One region of the Desulfonatronum parangueonense genome, then DNA from elsewhere that is predicted to be linked to it. Evidence: riboswitches for the same ligand, from Rfam matches in the RefSeq annotation. Region 1 holds a riboswitch; the other holds the start of a gene.
The links. Region 1 has a riboswitch for thiamine pyrophosphate ahead of thiS (sulfur carrier protein ThiS). Riboswitches for the same ligand answer to the same signal wherever they lie in the genome.

Region 1 (11,048 bases):
GGCCTGTTCCAGAAGGCAGACTTCCTGCGCGAACTTCTTCATTCGACCGTCCACGATCTTGGGGATGATGTTCTCCGGCTTGCCTTCGTCCCTGGTCTGCTGGGTGAAGATCTGCCGTTCGCGTTCCAGAACCTCGGGATCGATGTCCTCGGGCGCGACGCACAGCGGAGACGTGGCAGCGACCTGCATGGCCAGATCCTTGGCCAGCTCCAGAAACTTCTCGTTCTTGGCAACAAAGTCGGTTTCGCATTTCAGCTCGACCATGACTCCGATCTTGCCGTTGGAGTGGATATATGAACCGATGAAGCCCTGAGAAGTCGCTCTGCCGGACTTCTTCTGGGCCTTGGACAAGCCTTTTTCACGCAACCAGAGCACGGACTTTTCCTGATCGCAGCCGCACTCTTCCAGCGCCTTCTTGCAGTCCATCATGCCTGCGCCGGTTCGCTCGCGCAGTTCCTTTACCAAACTTGCGGAAATTGCCATTTACTTCTCCTCCGTAGCGTCAAGTATTCTGTCGTCGTCCTTGCTGACCGCCGCATCAACCGCGGGCTGCTCGGCGCCCTCGTCAGCGCGTTTTTCGTCTTCCATTTTCTGCTCCGCGCCGGCCGTGTCACGCATCCTGGCGGCTCCCTCGAGGCAGGCATCGGCAATGCTGCCGGCAAACAACTTGATGGCGCGGATGGCGTCGTCGTTGCCGGGGATGATGAAGTCGATCAGATCCGGATCGCAGTTGGTGTCCACCACGCCGACCACGGGGATGTTCAGCCTGCGGCATTCCTGGACGGCGATCTGTTCCCGGTTCGGGTCGATGATGAAAGCTGCCTGGGGCAGATCATCCATGTCCTTGATGCCGCCCAGAGCCAGATTCAGCTTCTCCACGTCGCGCTGCATGCGTACGATCTCTTTCTTGACGAAACGGTTGATGGTTCCGTCCTCGAACATGCCCTCCAGCTTCTTCAATCGGTCAATGCTGCTGCGAATGGTCTGGAAGTTGGTCATGGTGCCGCCCATCCAGCGATGGGTTACGGAATACATGCCGGCCCGCGCCGCTTCCTGCTTGATGATCTCCCGGGCCTGGGGCTTGGTGCCGACAAACATGACCTTGCCGCCCTGGGCCGCGGTCTCAGCGATGAAGTCGTGCGCCTTCTGGAACATGCGCACGGTCTGCTGCAGGTCGATGATGTGGATTCCGTTGCGCGCACCGAAAATATAGGGCCGCATCTTGGGATTCCAGCGCCGGGTCTGGTGACCGAAGTGCACGCCGGTCTCCAACATTTGCTTCATTGTCACATACGCCATGATAATGCTCCTTGAATCGGGTTTTTCCTCCACCCTCCGTCAAAGCGCCCGCTCACTCCCGTCCCGGACGAGAGACCCTCAGGCCATTCGGAGGATGTGCGAATTTTGAACCGTGTTTAATTAGGCCATAATTTCTCCCCTGGCAAGCAAAACCTTATCCCCGCGCATTCCATCCGAATCCAAATCGAAATCGAAATCGAGCGTCGTATCAATTGAGGATTGATCGTTCCCACGCTCCAGCGTGGGAATGCAGCTCCCGACGCTCCAGCGTCGCGAATTGAAATCCGGTGAAACGCCGCTCTTCGGATATTCACAAGCATTGGCAGTTTCATTACGCGGAATTTCTTCCGGACAGCCTTGGCTGACGTGAATTGACTGATCACTCTGTGCCCAAACGGGGCGCTGGAGCGCCCAAGGCTTCGTTCCCACGCTGGAGCGTGGGAACGATGGGAAGTCGAATCGAAATCGAGCGTCGTGTATTCATTGAGGATGGCGTTATAATTTTAAATATTTCTTTCCGATTTCGATTGCGATTGCGATTTCGATTGCGATTTCGATTTTGATAGATGAAGGCGGGCAGCTTCGAGTCCTCGCGTTACCGATCCTTTACACCCGAATTCTTTTCCGATACGTAATCGGAAAGCTGGGGGAGCCGTGAGGCTGAGAGGGGACGCATTGTCCCGACCCTTGGAACCTGACACGGGTCATGCCGTCGGAGGAAAGCAGCCAAGCACTTGTTTTGCAACAAGACCGCCTTTTCGGACCAGCTGCCACCCGGCTCCGGAAAGGCTTTTTTTATTGGAACGCAGTAACTACTCAGCGATACTAATGCTGTTGCCGGGTTTGGCTCGGTATCGGGGTCGGTATCGGGATCGGGATCGGGATCGAAGCGAAGCCATGTGGAAGGGCATTCCATTTTTTTTCGATACCGATTCCGACCCCGACCCCGATTCCGATTCCGATTACCGGAAAAAAACGTGCTGAATAGGTAACTACTCAATAACTCCGGGCAGTGAACCTTAGAAAAAACACCTGGACCCCGGCTTGCGCCGGGGTGACGACCGAGAGCACTCGCTTTCGAGATACGCCACTCCGTCATACCGGCGCAGACCGGCGCGTTCCGCTATCCAGGCAGCACGGATACGCGGTGGTTGGTTGCCCTGCCTTATTGAGCAGTTACCTGAATAGTTACGAAACGCAAACCTATCCTGGATTCGCCAATGCATATTCACATCAACGGAAAGAACGAACATTTGACAGCTCCCCTGACGCTCCAGGAACTGATTACGAGCAAGGGGCTCGACCCGGCCGCCGTGGTCGCCGAATTGAACCGGGAAATCATTCCTGGGGAACGATTTGCCGAAACAACGCTTCAGGATGGCGACCATCTGGAGCTTTTGCGATTCGTAGGAGGCGGATGATGCTGGACGAAGATCTGCGCATCGGCACGGAAACACTGCACAGCCGGTTGTTCATCGGCACGGGCAAGTACGGCGACGACGCCGTGATCCCCGCGGTTTGCGAGGCGTCGGGATCCGAGGTGATCACCGTGGCTCTGCGCCGGGTGGATCTGGACGCCGCCACGGGCAATGTCATGGACCATATACCTTCCCGGATGCGGCTTCTGCCCAACACCTCCGGCGCGCGCACAGCGGATGAAGCCGTGCGCATCGCTCGGCTGGCCCGGGCCATGGGCTGCGGGAACTGGATCAAGATCGAGGTCATCGCGGACAACAACCATCTGCTTCCGGACGGCTACGCCACGGCCCGAGCCACGGAAATCCTGGCCCGGGAAGGATTCGTGGTTCTACCCTATGTCAATGCGGATCTCTACGTGGCCCGGGACCTGGTTCAGGCCGGAGCCGCTGCGGTGATGCCCCTGGGCGCGCCCATCGGCACCAATCGAGGCCTGCAAACCAAGGAGATGATCCGCATCCTGATCGAGGAGATCGACCTGCCCATCATCGTGGACGCGGGTTTGGGCCGTCCTTCCCATGCCTGCGAAGCCATGGAAATGGGCGCAGATGCGGTGCTGGTGAACACCGCCATTGCCACGGCGAACGATCCGGCGGCCATGGCCCGGGCCTTTGCCGACGCAGTGCGGGCCGGACGCATGGGATATCTGGCCGGTCCCGGCGCCCAGCGCCTCAAGGCCGCCCCGTCCTCTCCACTGACGGGCTTCCTGGATCAGCAGCCCGGCGAAGACGCCGCACTCCCCCTCCCATGAGCTTCCAGAGCCTGATCGATCAGTATCGCGGCCTGAACGTGCCCGCTGCCGTGCAGGCCTGTACGGAGCAGGACGTCAACCGCGCCCTGGGCCGCGACCGGCTCGGACCCGACGACCTGCTGGCCCTGCTTTCCCCGGCCGCGGACACCATGCTGGAGACCCTGGCCCAAAAAGCCGCCGAACTCACGTTGCGTCACTTCGGCCGGGCCGTGCAGCTCTTCACCCCGCTGTATATTTCCGACCACTGCACCAATCGCTGCGTCTACTGCGGATTCAATGCCGACCAGGTCAACTCCCGTCGGCAGCTGTCCCTGGAGGAGATTCGCACCGAGGCGCAAGCCATCGCGGCCACGGGCCTGAAGCAGATCCTCGTACTCACCGGGGATGCCCGCCGGAAAGCGCCTCCGGAATATTTGGAACAAGCCCTGGGCGTGCTGCGGGAGTTCTTTCCCAGCCTGCTTTTGGAGGTCTATGCCCTGACCACGGCGGAATATGCCCGGCTCATCGCGGCCGGGGCCGAAGGCCTGACCATATATCAGGAAACCTACGATCCGGGACTGTATGAACAGGTCCATCTCCGCGGCCCGAAGCGCGATTACGCCTTTCGCCTGGACGCCCCGGAACGTGGCTGTCGCGCCGGCATGCGCTGGGTGGGGATCAGCGCCCTGTACGGGCTTGGCGACTGGCGCGTGGACGCCTTCTGGACAGCCATGCATGCCCGCTGGCTCCAGGATCGGTATCCCGGCACGGAAATCGGGCTTTCCCTGCCCCGAATGCGGCCCCATGCCGGTGGCTGGCAACCGGACCAGCTCGTTTCCGACCGCGAACTGACCCAGATTCTCCTGGCCCAGCGCCTCTATCTGCCCAGGGCGGGGATCACCCTGTCCACAAGAGAATCCGCGAAGCTGCGGGAAAATCTGCTGCCCCTGGGGGTGACAAGACTGTCCGCCGGGGTTTCCACCTCCGTGGGCGGTCATGGCTCGTCAGATGCCGGAACGCCCCAGTTCGAGGTCAATGATCCCCGCGGCGTGGCGGAAATCACCGCCATGCTTCGAAGCAAGGGCTTTCAGCCGGTGTTCAAGGACTGGCAGCCGCTGGACATGAGGGCGGCATGAACATCACGGAACAAGGAATCGCCAGTCATATCGGCGCCCAAGCCCTGGATCGGCTGCAACAGGCGCGCATTGGCCTGGCCGGGGCTGGGGGATTGGGCTCCAACTGCGCGCATTTCCTGGTCCGTGCCGGGTTCAAGCGCTTCGTGCTGGTGGACTTCGACCGGGTGGAAGCCTCCAATCTGAACCGGCAATTCTTCTTTCCGGACCAGATCGGCCGGCCCAAGGTGGCGGCTCTGACCGCCAACCTCCTGCGAATCAATCCCGACCTGGAGATCCACCCGTACGAGACGAAGATCAGCAGCCGGAATGTTCGAGAACTGTTTGCCAGCTGCACCACGGTGGTGGAGTGCGTGGACGATCCAACCATCAAAAAGCTGCTGGCTGAGTCCATGATTCCGACAAAAAAACTCTTCGTCGCTGCGTCAGGAGTGGCCGGATACGGTAATCCGGACAGAATCCGCACCCGCGAAGTCCGCCCCGGCTTCCTGCTTGTGGGCGACGAAACCTCCATCTGCTGCCCGGCCACCCCTCCCCAGGCTCCCATCGTGGCCCTGTCCGCGGCCAGACAGGCTGATGCCGTACTGGCCTGGCATCTGACGTCAACATCTTCCTGATCCGTAACGACTTAGCTTGATAGACCGGAATTAGGTTCTCGTTCAAAAATTGTGGCAAGCATGAGCTGGATTCCCGCCTTCGCGGGAATGACTTTGTTAATTGTTATCGGTTATTTGTTATCAGTTATCAGAAAAAATCCAGATAACAAATAACTGATAACCGATAACTGATAACCTGGTTTGCGGGCAAAGCCCGCGTCAGTCGCCTTCCGATGAGCCTGACTTCACCTGCCTTCTTCCTCGCCGACCTGTTCCGGCAAGGTAAACGGCAGGACCACATGCACTGAACTGCCCTGGCCCGGTTCGCTTTCCACGGATATGTTCCCCTGCATCAATTCCACCAGACGCCGGACCAGGACCAGCCCCAGCCCTGCTCCTTCGTATTTGCGGGTATAGGAGCCATCCGCCTGGACAAAGGGATGAAAAAGCTTGCTGAGGGCATCATCCTCAATGCCGATGCCGGTATCCGAAACCGTGAACAAGACCGGCAGATCACCGTTGTTTTTGACCGGCATGAGCGACATGGTCAGACTGACCCGTCCTGTTTCGGTAAATTTCACGGCGTTGCCGATCAGGTTGAACAGGATCTGGCGCACCCGGACCTTGTCGCCGACGAGCATGGCTGGAACCAGGGGATCCAAATGGATTTCCATGGCTATACCCTTTTCCCGGGCCGCAATCTGAAACAATTCCAATACGCCGGAACAGGTTTCCCTGATCTGGAATTTGTAGGCTTGAATTTCCGCATTCCCGGACTCGATGCGGGAGAGGTCCAGAATGTCCGACAGCAGGCCGGTCAATCGCCTGCCGACCTGGATGCCGTTTTGGACATAGTGCTGCTGCTCACCATCCAATCCGGTCTCCAACAGGACCTGGAACATGCCCATGATGCCGTTCAAGGGCGTTCGGATTTCATGGCCGATATTGTTCAGGAATTCGGACTTGGCCCGGCTGGAGGCCTCGGCCTTTTCCTTGGCCTGAGTCAGCGCCCGTTCGGCTTTTTTCTTGTCCGTGACATCCCGGACAATGGCCAGAAACCGATCCTCGTCCATGCAGGTGACCCGGGCCTCATAATAACCGGATATACCCCCGATATCCAGAAAATACTCCACGACCTGGATCTGCCTCGTCTCAGCGGCCCGACGAAACGATTCCAGAAAAAGGTCAACCATTTCCGCTGGAAAGAAATCCCGGAAGGACTTGCCTGGCAGCTGTTCCCGGGGAATCGGCAACGGCGATTCTTCAGGTGCATGGACTTCCAGATATCTCCCCTCCCGGTCAAGGACAAAGATCATGTCCGGCATGGCGTTGATGATGGCGAAGTTCCTGGTCTCGCTCTCCCGCAACAGATGCCGCAGTTGGAGATGGGTCTCCACTCTGGCCAGGACTTCCTCCGGCTGGAAGGGTTTGGTCACATAGTCCGCACCGCCCAGGGCGAATGCCCGGATCTTGTTCTCGTGTTCATCCATGCCGCTGATAAACAGGACCGGAATGTCCCGCAGGGCCTTGTCCGCCTTGATCAGGGCACACACCTCGAACCCATCCATTTCCGGCATCCGAATGTCCAGCAGGACCAGATCCGGAGGATGCCGCACGGCGGCCGCCAAGGCCTGGGGACCATTGGTAAAGGCCACCACACGATGGCCCTTGGCAAGCAGAAGCTCCAGCAGCAGTTTCAGGTTGGTGGGATTGTCGTCCACGATCATGATAGAGGACTGTTTTTGTCTGTGCACTATTGATCTCCTTGTCCGACCGGCTCGGCCCGAACTTCCCCGCCTCTGGGCGTCTTCATGAATTTTTTAATCCCCTGATAGTCAAAGCGTTCCGCCATGTCTTCCAGTATCCGAGCCGCCGCTGGATCTTCCTGGAAGACTTCCCTGATCAGGGATTGCAGGCCGACTATATCGCCCCTGTCGGCCACATTCAGAACAGCCTGGACCGTGGCTTGCGTCAGGTGATGGGATCCTGGTGAAGGTATTTCGGAATACGACGTATCGCCTGACCGCTGCCCAGATCCGGAATCGAATTCTTCAGCGTAAACATATTGCAGCCCAAGGCCTTGCTCCAGGACAGCAAACAGCTCTTCCGCCTGATATGGCTTGGCCAAATACGCGTCCACGCCGGCATCCATGATCTCCTGGCGGGAGTCCATGAAGGCTCCGGCCGTGACGGCCACCACAAATGCGGATTGGCCGGCGGCGCTGGCCTTGATCCGCCGGACCGCCTCAAACCCGTCCATGACCGGCATGCGCATGTCCATCAATACGGCGTGCGGCGACCAGGTTTCAAATATCCGCAACGCTTCGGCGCCGTTGGCCGCCTCCCGAACCGCGAATCCCACGGGTTGCAGCAGCGATGCGATCAGGGCCAGATTTTCGGGTTTGTCGTCCACGGCCAGAATTCGCCACGCGTCAGCTTCCCGGCCCTCTTGTGCAGCAGGCTGGGCATTCGGTCCGAAAGCCAGGCCGACCACTTCCCGCGGCCGTGGTTTGGCTTGAAACTGCTCCGCCGCTTCCCGGACCTGAATCCGGAAGCGAAAGCAGCTTCCCTGCCCCTTTCTGCTTGTAAAGGTCAGGTCGCCGCCCATGAGCCGGGCATACCCGCGGCTGATGGAAAGTCCCAGTCCGGTGCCGCCGGCCTCGACCCCGGTAGCGGTTTGATGAAATGGATCGAACAACTGTTCTGTTTCCCTCTCGTCGATTCCCGGGCCCGTATCCTCCACCTCCCAGACAAGGTTGATGACCGGGCTCTCCTGACCGTGTGCGGTCGCTTCGACGGCACACCGCAGGATGATCACTCCCTGCCGGGTAAACTTGACGGCATTGTCCAGAAGGTTGATCAGGATCTGGGCAAGCTTGTTCTGGTCGCCATGCACGACGGACGGCAGGTTCCGGTCCGATTCCATCCTGAAAAACAGCCCCTTTGCGGAAGCGGCGGGGCGGAAAAGATTATCCATTTCGCGCATCAGCGCATTCGGGCTGAAATCTTTCGCAACAAGAACCGTGCGGCCGGCTTCGATCTTGGCCATGTCCAGAATGTCGTTGATCAGCCGCAGCAGGTGCTCTCCACTGCGCAGGATGGTCCGCACGTGCTTGGCCTGGGATGGAGTCAGGGAGGAATCACGCTCCAGAACATTGGCGAAACCGAGAATGGCGTTCATGGGAGTGCGGATTTCATGGCTCATGTTGGCCAGGAATCGACTTTTGGCCAGGCTGGCTGCCTCGGCGGTTTCCCGGCTGAGTTGCAAGGCCTTTTCCACCTTCCCTCGGTTGCGGACGTTCACCAGCATGAGCGCGAAAATCTGCAGCAATCGAATGATTTCTTGAGCATCCAGGCTGAACTCCCGGGAAAAATCAAATCCGACAAAACCCCGGCATATCTCTCCGTCCATCAGCGGTACGGTGAACAGGCTGCTGATGCCCTTATCCTTCAGCAATTTCCGAAATTCCGAATCCGGCGGCAGGGCCCGGACATCGTTAATGAACAAAACCCGGCCATCCTGATGCGCCTCCACCATTTCCGGGACCATGGTCAGGGGAACCTCCTGCAGCGACTCGATTCGGGAAGCAATTCCCTCAGCGCACCATTCATGGGTGTTGATGCAGATTCTGCTTTCGAAATCATAATCAAAAAGATATGCGCAATCCGCTCCAGCCAGTCTACCCAGTTCGCCGAGGGACGTCTCGATGGCTGAATTAAGACGTCCAAGGGGAAGATTGATGTAGGTCGAAGCGATTTGCATCAACAACTCCTGCAGTCGGGTCTGGAGCAGCAACTTCTCTTCGCTACGCACGCGCTCCGAGAGTTCGCCCTGAACCCGCTCCTTCACGGCGGTGGTGTCGATCAGGGAGCGAACGTTCTCATTCAGGGCCACCTCCATGTACATCAATGCGGCGGCCAATCGTCCCACTTCGCATTTGTGCCGATCCGGAAGACGCGCGATCTCCGGCCGGACCTCAAGCGGGCCGGAGAAATCTCTCCCAGGCAATGCTTTGGCATAATTGGCCAAGGCGTTCAAAGGCTTGGTGATCCGCGTTGTCAACACCAGCCCCATGCCCAGGCTGGCAAAAAAAATCCCGGCAATGATCAAACTCAGCCGGGAAACAACGGACTTGGCCGGAGCTCCCACCTCCTCCACATCAGCCACCGTGGCCACATACCAGTCCAGAGCCCGGAAATAGCCGACAAAGGCTTCCTGCTCCTGGATCTGGTCAAATGCTGCATGTTCTACAGGCGTCTGAAGGGCAAACCGGATCGACTCACGGTTCCTGTTGTCCGCCGCGTCCCGGAAGTCTTCCAAAAGGAATCGACCGGTAAGGAGGTTCACCGCTTCACCCAGATTCCACTCCAGGCCATCCGGATGGATGAGCATGTCTCCATGCGCATTGAACAGCAGGACAAAACCATTTTCGGCAATGCGGATCCTGGCGAAATTGTGTCGAAGATTCTCCAGAAGCTCCTGAAGCTTGCGCTCGCCCTCGCGTTCCAGTTCCTCGATGTCCACGGAAATGCCGATGATCCAATCCATGGGCGAGTACATGAGAAAAAACCCGAACCGCTTATGCTCCACACCACCGTGCCCCGGCCAGTAAAAGATCGAAGAGGCCTCTCCTTGACGCAGGATGCTGCTGCGCACGGAATCGGCCAGGGGTGCGCTCTTGAAATCCCGGAGTTGGTTCAGATCGTAGCCATGCAGGGCATTGCCGGGATGCCCGACAACCTTGCCCTGTGCATCGAAAACAAGAAACCGCAGTCCTTCGCCAAAAGGCACGGTATCCAGCCAGGTCATGGCGACCCGAACCGCCTTGTCCTGGTCGATGGCGGACTGATCCGTCAGAGCCAGCATGGAGTCCAACCCATGCGAAGCAATCACGGCCATCTCCCTGAGAGTTTTGCGATACGCTTGCACCGCATCCACCCTGTACTGCACCAGGTTGTTGTGACCGCTCCGGATGTTCAGTTCCACCAAATCCAACACATTGCGCGCACTGCGCTGCTCCGCCCGGAACATGGCATCTTCAACGTCCCGGTGCGTGAAATACAGCACCAGCATGGCAAGCAGCCCGAGAACGAGGCAGATCAGAAAAAAGATTCTGGCTTTGAGTGAATGAAACACCGCTATTTCCGTTCGGGACAGACAGGGTGAATTGTCAGGATTTGGGACCGCTCATTTCATTGGCGGAAGATTTGGATATCAATAACAGCGACGGAAAAGCAAGAAGAAGGCTGATGAGATGTAGAGATGTGGCAGGCCTTCTCTCCTGGACGGAAATTTAGGAGCCGTAAGACTTGTCGTGAGGGCCGAAAGCAAAGAATTGAATACGCGGCACGCCCTGTATCAATTACGGCAATTCCAGCAAGAAGGCACAAAAAAAGCCTCGCTGAAAGCGAGGCTTTTGATGTCTTTGGCTCCCCGGGACGGATTTGAACCGCCAACCTAGTGGTTAACAGCCACCCGCTCTGCCGATTGAGCTACCAGGGAGTGCGGCGAAAGAAATACTATCTATTCAATCTTACTGTTCTCGTCAAGAACTTTTTTATTCTTTTTACCAAATCCGCCTAACATATCGAAGCAAATAGCTTTTTAAGCCTTGATCCTGCCTTCATGATCAGCAATATGGTGAACCATGGCCGTCAATGTCACGGCGGCCACCAGAAACAGGTCATGGGCCTCGGCTTGCATTAACCGGGCCTCCAGTTCGCCAATCCACGGCAGAAGGACCTGAGTGGCGAATGAAGAGGCTGAATCGCTGGTTGCGATCTGCGAATGATCCGAGGTCGAATGGTTCGTCA
Region 2 (11,048 bases), 210 kb from region 1:
AAACCTTCAACCTCTTCCCTCCATTGCGCTTACTTCAGTTTTTTCTTGATTTTCTGCTTTTCCTCTTCAACCTTCTCCGCCATCATATCGAGCTCATCTTTGCTCATCGCCTTTTCCGCGGCCTTGAACAATTCCGATTCTTCTTCCTTGATATGATGCTCCACAAGTTCCTTGAACACCTTCACCTTGGCCCCCCACATGTCATCGTCCTTCGCCATCTTATCAAGTTCTTTCAGGACCAGCTCACTCACGTGGTGTTCTTCCATGCCTTCCATGGCCTCTTCACGGGCCTCTTTCTTGGCCATCAACGGCGAGTAGAAGATGGCCTCCTCGGCCTTCATATGCGGCACCAGTTCCTGCTTGAGTGTATGAAACAATTCTTCACGTTTCTTGTGATCGCTTTGCTTGCTCTCCTTCAGTTTCCCGAGGATACCCTTTACCTCTTGATGATCTTTCTTAATCATCTGAAATAACCTGTTCATTTCTGTTCTCCTTGAAGGTTGAAGATTGTACCTGACTCATGAGAATCATGAAACTCAGATCGAATTACAGATGATAGCTGCAACATCGAACTGACGCATCGGGAAGGTTCCAGAGCCGGTTATGCAAGTTTTTACCTTTCCCTCGACAAAATCGTCACTAGGGAAAAGCCGTAATTATGGTGAAGGGATAATGTATAGCGGCATTCTTCATCGTAGCGGAGGCCGATTCGGTTTTCTGACCAAGCTAAACTCTTTGGAAATATTGTGCTTCGCCGTGCGATTCCAGACGTGCCTTCAGCTCAGACCGCAAAAAAAAGCCCGGAACAGGTTCGACCTGTCCGAGCTTTGCTGATAGCCGCAATACGGTACTATCAAAAAAATATCGCAAGCTTGCTAGCGGGATCTCGATGCGGATGCTACTCCACCTTGGCCAGTTCCTGAAAATCCATTGCGCTGACGTACTTCGTCAGATCATCCTTTTCGACATTATAGCCTTTGACCACGACCAGGATGCGGTTGGCCACCACAATGCTGATCTCCCCGCGCCGATCGCCGGGAGTGTAGTTGACCACGGCCCGCTGGCCGGCAATGGTTTCCATCTTCGCACCCGCGGAGGCGGCGATCATCGGATTGCTGAACATCATCATGATACCCTGAAGCATCGGCGAATCGGCCATTATTGAAATGTTGATCTCGCCTTCGCCGTCGTCCCTGTGATAGGCTCGTTCGGCAGTGACGCCTCCGCCCATGAACATTGCCGCCATGGCCGAGGATTGTGCGTCGTCGGCCGTCCATCCCGGCTGAGCATCGGGAAGAAAGCTTTCCAACCTTCCGCCTTTTTTCTGGCGAACCAATTGGGCCGCATAATCCAGATTCCCCGCTGCTGCGGTATAGTCTCCCTGTTTGTACAAAGTGAGCGCCTGTTCAATGGTATCCAGAACATCATCGGCCATGACGGAAAGAGGTGAACAGAAAAGAAACACGGTAAACATCAATACCAAAACACGAAGCATCGCACCCTCCAAGTTAGTAAAGGTTGAAAACCCCAAAGCCTAACTGTTCGCCACACACCGCAACCACTCCAATCAATTAAATAACACCTATAAGGAAGTCGCTCAGAGCGTGTCAATGCATTTGATCAACCGCCAGGACGGATTTGTTCTCTGAAATATTATACTCGCAGAACGGTAGGTGCATGAAGGGTGCAAGGCGTGTCTCCAGGGTGGACATCAATCGAAATCGCTATCGAAATCGCAATCGTAATCGGAAAGTTTCAGATTCGACTTCGATTACGATTTCGATTTCGATTTCGATCCGGATAGCGCCTGAGGATTGGGAGCGAAACTGCCCGGGCCATGCCGCGGCTTCTCTTTACAGGTCCTGAAGGATGCAGTACGTGTCTTTCATTGCTGGGGGAGCCGTGAGGCTGAGAGGGGGCGTCTGCCCCGACCCTTGGAACCTGATACGGACCATGCCGTCGTAGGGAAGCAGCCACATACTGCCTTTTCGGACCGCCATGCCGCATTTCCAGGTCCCGAAAAGGCGTTTTTTTTTGGCCTCCGGTTTTCGCCGATTTCGCCTTCCCCTGCATGACATTTCAAATTTTTCGCCCATGGATTTTGACTGACTCTTGAGGCCAAGCAAAATCCGCATCAATTTCAACCGCTGATTGCGATATAATGAGAGGACCATCCATGAACAATCCGCTGCACAACGTTGATCTCTACTGCCTGACCAGCGAGGAGCACTCCCTGGGACGGTCCAACGTGGCCGTGGTTCAGGCCATGCTGGACGCCGGCGTGAAGCTGGTCCAGTACCGGGAGAAATACAAACATGCCGGGGAGAAGCTCCGGGAATGCGAGGTCATTCGGGAGATGACCCGCAAGGCCGGTGCGCTGTTTCTGATCAATGACGACGTGGCCGTGGCCCAGGCCGTGGACGCGGACGGCGTGCATGTCGGACAGGACGACCTGCCCGTTCCCGTGGTCCGTCGCCTGCTCGGGCCAGGCAAGATCATCGGCCTGTCCACCCACTGCCCGGAACAGGCCCGGGCCGCGGTGGAAGCCGGGGCGGACTACATCGGCGTGGGCCCGATATTCGCCACCAAAACCAAAAAGGACGTTTGCGCGCCTGTGGGATTGGAGTACCTGGAATGGGTCGTGGGTAACCTCACGATTCCTTTTGTGGCTATCGGAGGAATCAAGGAGCACAACATCGCGGAAGTGGTCCGGCGCGGAGCAGCCTGCGTGGCCATGATCACGGAAATCGTCGGCCACAACGACATCGCCGCGCAGGTTCGGATTCTACGCAACCGCATGCACTCAGCCTCAAAGGAGATCGGATCATGAGCTGGACCACTCAGATGGACGCGGCCCGCAAGGGCATCATCACCCCGCAGATGCGCATCGTGGCGGACAAGGAGAACATGGCGTTGGAAACCTTGGTCCAGCGCATGGCTCAGGGCACGGTAATCATTCCGGCCAACCGCAACCACGCCCATCTCGATCCTGAGGGCGTCGGGCTGGGACTGCGCACCAAGATCAACGTCAACCTGGGCATTTCCAAGGACGCCTGCGATATGGACCTGGAGATGGAAAAGGTCCGTCATGCTCTGCGCCTGGGAGCCGAGGCAATCATGGATTTGAGCTGCTTCGGCAAGACCCGGGAGTTTCGCCAGACATTGATCGCCGAGTCCCGGGCCATGATCGGCACGGTGCCCATTTACGACGCCGTGGGGTTTTACGACAAGAACCTGTCCGACATCAGCGCGGATGAGTTCTTTGACGTGGTCCAGGCCCATGTGGACGACGGCGTGGATTTTCTGACCATCCATTGCGGATTGAACAGGCTGACCGCCGAGCGGATTGAAAAAACGCAGCGCCTGACCTCCCTCGTCTCCCGGGGCGGCTCTCTGCTCTACGCCTGGATGAAGGAGAACGACGCTGAAAATCCGTTTTACGAACACTACGACCGGCTGCTGGAGATCTGCGCCCAGCACGACGTCACCTTGAGCCTGGGCGACGGCTGCCGGCCCGGATCGTTGCACGATGCCACGGATGCGGTCCAGGTCCAGGAGATGATCGTTTTGGGCGAGCTGACCAAGCGGGCCTGGGAGCGCAACGTGCAGGTGATGATCGAAGGTCCGGGCCACATGGCTCTGAACGAGATCGCCGCGAACATGGTCCTGGAAAAACGGCTCTGCCACGGCGCGCCCTTCTACGTACTCGGCCCCCTGGTCACGGACGTGGCCCCTGGCTACGACCACATCACCAGCGCCATCGGCGGGGCCGTGGCCGGCGCCGCCGGCGCGGACTTCCTGTGCTACGTCACCCCGGCCGAGCACCTGCGCCTGCCCACGCTGGACGACATGAAGGAAGGGATCATGGCCGCCCGCATCGCGGCCCACGCCGCGGACATCGCCAAAGGCATTCCCGGCGCGCGGGACTGGGACGACAAGATGTCCAAGGCCCGAGCCGACCTGGACTGGGAGGCCATGTTCAGCCTCGCCCTGGATCCGGAGAAAGCCCGCGCCTACCGGGAGTCCTCCCGACCGGCCCACGAAGATTCCTGCACCATGTGCGGCAAGATGTGCGCAGTGCGAACCATGAAACGGCTCAAAGAAGGCAAGGACATACGACTGGATGATTGAGAGGACAAAAATATAACTCAGTATTCCGAACTGACAATCATTTTACGACATGTTCTTCGGAAAGGAGCCTCACATACCATATTCCATGAGCACAAATATTTTCTTTGAACATGCGGCCGAACAGGCTTCACGGCGAGGGCTTTCCCGAGCGGAACTGCATGAACTGACTGAAGCGGGCTACAGGCGGACAGGTCTGGATGGGAGATTCCTCAAGGCGGCTCATGCGTTGAAAGAGGCCTCGTTTCCGGGACAAATCCATGTCTGCGCCACTGCCAGCGCCAAGACCGGACGTTGTGGTGAAGATTGCGCATTCTGCGCCCAGTCCGTCCATTATCCTACAAATCTGTCCCCGCTTCCTCTGCTTCCCGAGGATGAACTGGTCCGGCGAGGGGAGACGGCCTTTGCATCGGGCATCCCCCGCTTCGGCCTGGTCACCAGCGGCGGTCGCCTGTCTCCCAAAAAAGTAACTTACATTGTTTCCGGGCCTCCAGGCAGTGCGAAGCCTTCGAATCATTTGCTGTCATCTTGCAGAAACTCAATAAGACTGCTCTCCACAGCATTATCGTCCTGAATAAGTGGTTCGATAAGGGTGACCAGCACATTGCGCTTGACCCCGATGGAAATCGCCGTGTCCACGTCGGGTACGAGGATATCTATTGATTTGGAGAAACGGGCATTCATCAGGTCGCTGACTATACGCACTCCGAAACCCTCAATGTAGACCCGTTTGCCCAACCATCCGCGGAGATCGTGAGAGACGGCCACTGTCCAGCCAGGTCTGGGCGTCTGCATGATTGCGGTGTTTTCCACGTCATCGTTGGTCTCCTCGGGGCGAGCCGTATACGCGGACAACCTCAGCCGGTGAGTGTTGGCCGCCTTGTATCCAGCCAGCACCGTCTTGAGTTCCTCTATCTCTTCCAGGGCCTGCTGCAACTGGGCGGGATGACTTTTCCCTTCCCGATACCCGTCCAGGATCATCCGCAGGATCACGATTTCATCCCGTGCCTTGAGCAGCTCCAGGTTGTTCGACTCCGTGCAAACCATGGTTGTGTCGCTGTCGAACTGGGTGCCGTCACTGATGACGACCTTGAGAACAAGGTAGAGGTTCATCAGAGTTAATAAAAGTATTATTGGCACCGTGAAACGCATGATTTCTTTCCATTATAAGATCATGGGTAACGACTCAGTGAGGGGCATCGGAAACGATGTCGTATCTGGATCGGTATCGGGATGCGGGGGGGAGCATCCCAATGTTTCCGAGACCAATACGGATTTCGACCCCGACCCGACCCAGATTCCGATGCCGATTACCCGAGGAAGAGCGCAGAACAGAACGTGTATTGAGTTGTTGCGATCAGGAACTATTCAACGGGCGGTTGAGGCGGTGACGGATGAGGTTATGTTTGTCGGGAGCCGGAAAAGACTCTGCTGGCCGGATCTGTTGCTGGCCAAAAATTTATAGATAATGGCCCGGATGAAACCTGCAAGTGGTAGGTCCAGGCCATTGCGGACGCAGCTATGGAAATGTCATGGATTTTGACGATCTGAACGAGGAACGTCGTCTCTGCTTGGAGCAAGGCCTTGGGCCCAGGCTATGATTTCGTTTTCCAGAGCCGGTGTCCAGGATGTCAAAAAATCCCGGTAGAGATCGTCCCACATCTGGAAGAAGCGTTCAATCAGGAAGAACTTTTCCAGAAACAGACCGTCGACGTCTTCCTTGTCCTGGATGTCCACCTTGGGCGTTTTGACCGTGGTTTCAAAGCCCGCAGTCACCCCGGCGTTCCAGGATTCCTGGGTGGATTCATCGTTCAGGATCAGGGTGGCCGCTGATATGCGTTTGGCATCGGCCATGGCGATGAGCAGCTCACCCATGGGATCGCCCTGCCAGCCGGAAACGCTGCATTTTTCCATACTCTCGCCAACGAGCTTTTCCAAGGCCACCTTGCCGCCGCTGTCCAGATGCACGCCGTTGATGGATTCGCCCGCCACCGCTGTTTTCAACAAATGGGCCAGGAAGAGCGCCGGGACGGTATTCGGCAAGGGCACGTCATACGCGTCGATTCCGGCCTCAAAGACTTCCTCGGCCCTCTTTTGCCCTGCCAGTCGTCGCGCCAGCCAGGCCGGGGTCAGACGCTCCAGTTCCGTCCCGAAGGTTTTTTCGAACAGCTCGCTGACCGTCTCCAGGGCGAACTTGTTGTTGGAAAACACGTACAGCAGACCGTCCTGAGGCGCGTGCACCAGATCCACCACCCTGGGCTCGGGCGGGGTCTTGGTCAGCAGGTGCAGCTTGGTCTGGTCCTTGATTTCCTGACGCCGATCCTTGGATAAGGCCTTGCCTTCCCTCTCCGATTCCTCGGCGATCCGTTTCTTGACCAGCCGGCTCAAGACCGCGGGTTTGATCTTGCGGGTGTCGATGCGCAAGGACCAGCCATGCAGCGCCCCACGCTCAACGGGCGAACGCTCAAAGGCAGTGTCGTCCATGTCATCGATGGATGTCCAGCCAAAGGAAAGCTCCTCGGCCGTATCTTCGATATCCTGAAATGAAAAGGCCGTAAGCTGTTCCTTGAGGTCGGAAAGCTCCAGCTTGCCCACTATGAACCGGGCCACCTGCGTCGATGTGCTCCAGAAACCCATTTATGCTCCTTGTTGTTTGATCGTAACCACCCAGCGTATCCGAAAACGGGCTGGATTCCGGCCTTCGCCGGCATGACTAAACTTGGCAAGGACGTGGTACGATACGTCATTCCGGCGAAAGCCGGAATCCAGAGCTGGCGAGTGAGCACAGAGTATGTGCTGAATGGTTACGTTGGATCTTGAAATTTCGTTATCGTGTCGGTTCAATCTGCCCATGATCCCGCAAGCTCAAGCCGGTTCTTACTCGCATGGGGGAGGATTGAACAGAAAAGAGGCGCAACTTGTCCATTTCATCTTGCGTCGGCGTTGCCGGGATAAATGCCGGAATAACGGGTCCGCGTTTATCCCATGATGACCTGGTGAAGCAAGTTGGCACTCAGGACAAGAAGAACCAAGCCGAACAGGATGCGGATCGAACGGCTTTGGAGTTTTTGGATCATGATCCTGGAGCCGATCTGGCCTCCGGCAATGGCGAGCAGGGATGCAGTGAGGATGAACGTCCAGTCGGGAGAGGCCAGACTTGAATGAGCCAGGAAACCAGCGAAGGACGAAAAACAGACGATGAAGGCCGAGGATGCAGCGGCAATTTTCGTGTCGATCTTGAGTACGTAAATCAGCAGGGGCACCACGAAAATTCCGCCGCCGATCCCCAGCAACCCAGCCAGAAACCCGATCAGGATGCCGATCAACACCCCCAGGAAAACTTTCCGCAAAACGCTCATTTCGTTTCGTTGCGGCGTAACCTTGCCGACAAAAAGCATGCGCAAGGCCGCCAGGAAAAGAATCACCGCCATGGCCGCGAAAATAAAATGAGCGGATAGATGATGGGTCAAAAGTGCGCCCAACGGAGCAGCCAGCACGGAGCCGCCGATCAGGGGCACGGAAACGGGAATGTCCACGAGGCCGTTGCGCATGTAAACGAAGGTGGCGGAAAGGGCGGCCAGGCCATTGAGGAGCAACGAGGCGCTCACGGCCTCGGTCTGGGGCATGCCCAGAAGCAGGAAGGATGGAGCAAAGATCAAACCGCCGCCCAGTCCGATCATCGTCAGCACCAAGGCCGCGAAAAAGACAATGGCATATGGGAATATCATCAGATCATTCCAATGGCTGATGTGTTGGAGGTGTATTTCTTTGAAGAAAGATGGTATATCTAGAGGTTGCTGTTCGAAGTCCGAGTTTCGGTGCCGGCAAAGCTGATCACCTTGACTTCCGGGGCTGCATAATTCAAATATTTGCGGTGTTTTTTAAGACTGCTCTTTTCACACGATACCTTAATATGAAAGGCATGCCATGACCGAATACAAAAAAACATTGAATCTGCCGCAGACAACTTTTCCGATGCGTGCCAACCTGAATCAGAACGAGCCGAAGATGCTGGCTTTCTGGGAAGAAATCAATGCATATCAATCCATGATCGAGGCCAATGCCGGAGCACAGGAATATGTTTTGCACGACGGACCTCCCTATGCCAACGGTCATATTCACCTGGGAACGGCTTTGAATAAAGTCCTCAAGGACATTATCGTCAAATCCCGCAACATGCAGGGCTTGCGCGCGGAATATGTTCCCGGCTGGGACTGTCACGGCCTGCCCATCGAATTGAAGGTGGAGCAGGAATTCAAGTTGAAGCAGAAGTCCGTCTCCACCCTGGAAATCCGGCGGCGCTGTCGAGAATACGCCTGGAAATACCTTGACATTCAACGTGAGGAATTCAAGCGTCTGGGAGTGTTTGGAGCATGGGGCGATCCCTACATGACCATGAAGCCGGCTTACGAGGCAGCCACGGCCCGGGAACTGGGCCGTTTCATGGCCAAGGGCGCGGTGGTGCGCAACAAGAAGCCGGTGCATTGGTGCTGCTCCTGTGAAACCGCACTGGCCGAAGCCGAGGTGGAATATGCCGAACACAGCTCACCGTCCATCTATGTCGCCTTCCCGCTGAACGACCCCAAACTGGGTGAAGTTTTTTCAGATACGGACTGCGCCAACGCCTCCATTGTGATCTGGACCACCACGCCCTGGACCATCCCGGACAACATGGCCGTGGCCGTGCATCCGGACTTTTCCTACGTCCTTGTTCGCGTTGCGGATCAGTGCTTCATCGTGGCCGAGGACCTGGTTGCCAAACTGCGGGAAACCTTCGCCTGGCAGGAAGCCGAAGTGGTGGGCAAGGCCCCGGGACAGCAGCTGGAAGGCCTGCAGGCGAGCCACCCCTTTTATGATCGGCCCTCCCCAATAGTTCTGGCCAGTTATGTTACTCTGGAAGCCGGCACAGGCTGCGTGCACACGGCCCCCGGCCATGGACGCGACGACTATGAAACCGGCCTGCGCTACGACCTGGAAACCCTGTCCCCGCTGGACGACCGCGGCTGCTTCTACGCTCAGACCGAGATCGTGGGCGGCTTGAACGTCTTTGACGCCAACCCCAAAGTCATCGAGATTCTCACCCAATCCGGCCGCCTGCTGGCCCAGGAGCGCATCGCCCACTCCTATCCCCATTGCTGGCGTTGCAACAAGCCCGTCATTTTCCGGGCCACCATGCAGTGGTTCATCTCCATGCAGGTCGATGATTTGCGCCAAAAGGCCCTGCATGAGATCGACGAGAACGTGCGCTGGATTCCTTCCTGGGGTCGGGAGCGCATCCACAACATGATCGCCAACCGCCCGGACTGGTGCATCTCCCGCCAGCGCAACTGGGGCGTGCCCATCGTTGCTCTGATCTGCAAGGACTGCGGGCATACTTATACCGATTCGGATTGGGTCTTCTCTGTGGTGGACCGGTTTGCCGATCACGAACGCGGAGCCGACTACTGGTTCGAGGCGCCCCTGGAGGATGTCGCGCCTCAAGGTTTGGCCTGTCCGGACTGTGGTGCGGCAAACTGGGAGAAAGAGGACGATATCCTGGATGTCTGGTTTGATTCCGGCACAAGTTTCGCCGCGGTTCTGGAACAGCGCCCGGAGTGCCGCTTTCCTGCGGACCTGTATCTTGAGGGCTCGGACCAGCACCGGGGCTGGTTCCACAGCTCCCTGCTGGCCTCGGTGGGCACCCGGGACATTGCCCCGTACAAAGCGGTCCTGACGCATGGCTACGTGGTGGATGCCAATGGCCGCAAGATGTCCAAATCCGTGGGCAACGTTATCGCGCCCCAGGAAATCATCAAGCAGTTCGGCGCGGAAATTTTGCGGTTGTGGGTGGCTTCGGAAGATTACCAGGACGATGTGCGTATTTCCACGGAAACCCTGAACCGGCTCGTGGACGCCTATCGCCGGATTCGGAACACCTGCCGCTTTCTGTTGGGCAACCTGTTTGACTTTCGTCCCGCGGAACATACCGTGGCCTTGGAACAGATGCCGCCCCTGGACCGCTTTGCCCTGGACCTTTTCGCCAGGCGGCACGCCAGGATTGTCGAGGCCTACAACCAGTACGAATTCCACAAGGTCTTCCACACCCTGCACAATATGTGCGTCACGGATCTGAGCGCGTTTTACCTGGATATCGTCAAGGACCGGCTCTATGTCTCCGGCACGGACAGCCTGGACCGGCGTTCCGCCCAGACCGTGCTCTGGCGCCTGCTGGAGGGGTTGCTGGCGGACATGGCTCCAGTTTTGAGTTTCACCGCTGAAGAAATCTATCAGCACCTGCCGGAAGAATACCGTGCGGGCTCGTCCAGCGTGTTCGGCTTGCGTTTTCAGGCTGATGCAGCAGGGAAAATGCCCGCCGAGGAGCGTCAGGCCTGGGAGACGGTGGTCCAGGTTCGCTCGGAAGTGACCAAGGCCATTGAACCGGTTCGCAAATCAGGCGTTGTCGGGCATTCCCTGGCCACAGAAGTGACCCTCTACGCCCATGAGGATCTGCTGGAGGTGCTGCGGTCCATGTCTTCGATGCTGCGGGAAGTGTTCATCGTTTCCAAGGTGACGGTAAAACCGGAGAGTGATGCTCCCGAGGACGCCTTCACCAGTCAGGAGGTCAGCGGATTGCGCATCGGCGTGGCCCCAGCGCCCGGAGAGAAGTGTCCCCGTTGCTGGGTGTTCAGCGAGGAACTTGCGCCGGGGATTGAAAATGGCGAGGATGCGGCGAAGCCCTTTATCGGTCCCAGCGAGGTCTGTCCCCGCTGTCAGGCAGCCTTGGAGGACCGATAAGATGCAGCCTCGGTACCGAATCGTTTTATCTCTAGGCCTGGTCGTGCTGGTGCTGGACCAGATCACCAAGCTCTGGGTGGCCTCCGCATTGCCCCTTTGGTCTTCCAAGACCGTCATCCCAGGTTTCTTCAATCTGGTACATGTGT

Region 2: linked by a shared signal. The riboswitch ahead of thiE (thiamine phosphate synthase) and the one ahead of thiS (sulfur carrier protein ThiS) in region 1 are both predicted to bind thiamine pyrophosphate.

The regions. Positions count from the first base shown of each region.
Region 1 is NZ_BAAHXH010000003.1:3,959,216-3,970,263, reverse strand. It holds gene tsf (translation elongation factor Ts) at 1-483, opposite strand, end outside; gene rpsB (30S ribosomal protein S2) at 484-1,299, opposite strand; gene ACYQ15_RS17800 (hypothetical protein) at 1,420-1,728, opposite strand; TPP riboswitch at 1,935-2,037, shown strand; gene thiS (sulfur carrier protein ThiS) at 2,520-2,720, shown strand; gene ACYQ15_RS17790 (thiazole synthase) at 2,720-3,526, shown strand; gene thiH (2-iminoacetate synthase ThiH) at 3,523-4,641, shown strand; gene thiF (sulfur carrier protein ThiS adenylyltransferase ThiF) at 4,638-5,255, shown strand; gene ACYQ15_RS17775 (ATP-binding protein) at 5,480-6,988, opposite strand; gene ACYQ15_RS17770 (ATP-binding protein) at 6,988-10,371, opposite strand; tRNA gene ACYQ15_RS17765 (tRNA-Asn) at 10,662-10,737, opposite strand; gene ACYQ15_RS17760 (TorD/DmsD family molecular chaperone) at 10,840-11,048, opposite strand, start outside.
Region 2 is NZ_BAAHXH010000003.1:3,745,642-3,756,689, reverse strand. It holds gene ACYQ15_RS16815 (hemerythrin domain-containing protein) at 30-482, opposite strand; gene ACYQ15_RS16810 (hypothetical protein) at 899-1,495, opposite strand; TPP riboswitch at 1,884-1,985, shown strand; gene thiE (thiamine phosphate synthase) at 2,177-2,830, shown strand; gene thiC (phosphomethylpyrimidine synthase ThiC) at 2,827-4,131, shown strand; gene ACYQ15_RS16795 (biotin synthase BioB) at 4,217-4,702, shown strand; gene ACYQ15_RS16790 (3D domain-containing protein) at 4,642-5,280, opposite strand; gene rdgC (recombination-associated protein RdgC) at 5,659-6,765, opposite strand; gene ACYQ15_RS16780 (sulfite exporter TauE/SafE family protein) at 7,107-7,856, opposite strand; gene ileS (isoleucine--tRNA ligase) at 8,056-10,902, shown strand; gene lspA (signal peptidase II) at 10,904-11,048, shown strand, end outside.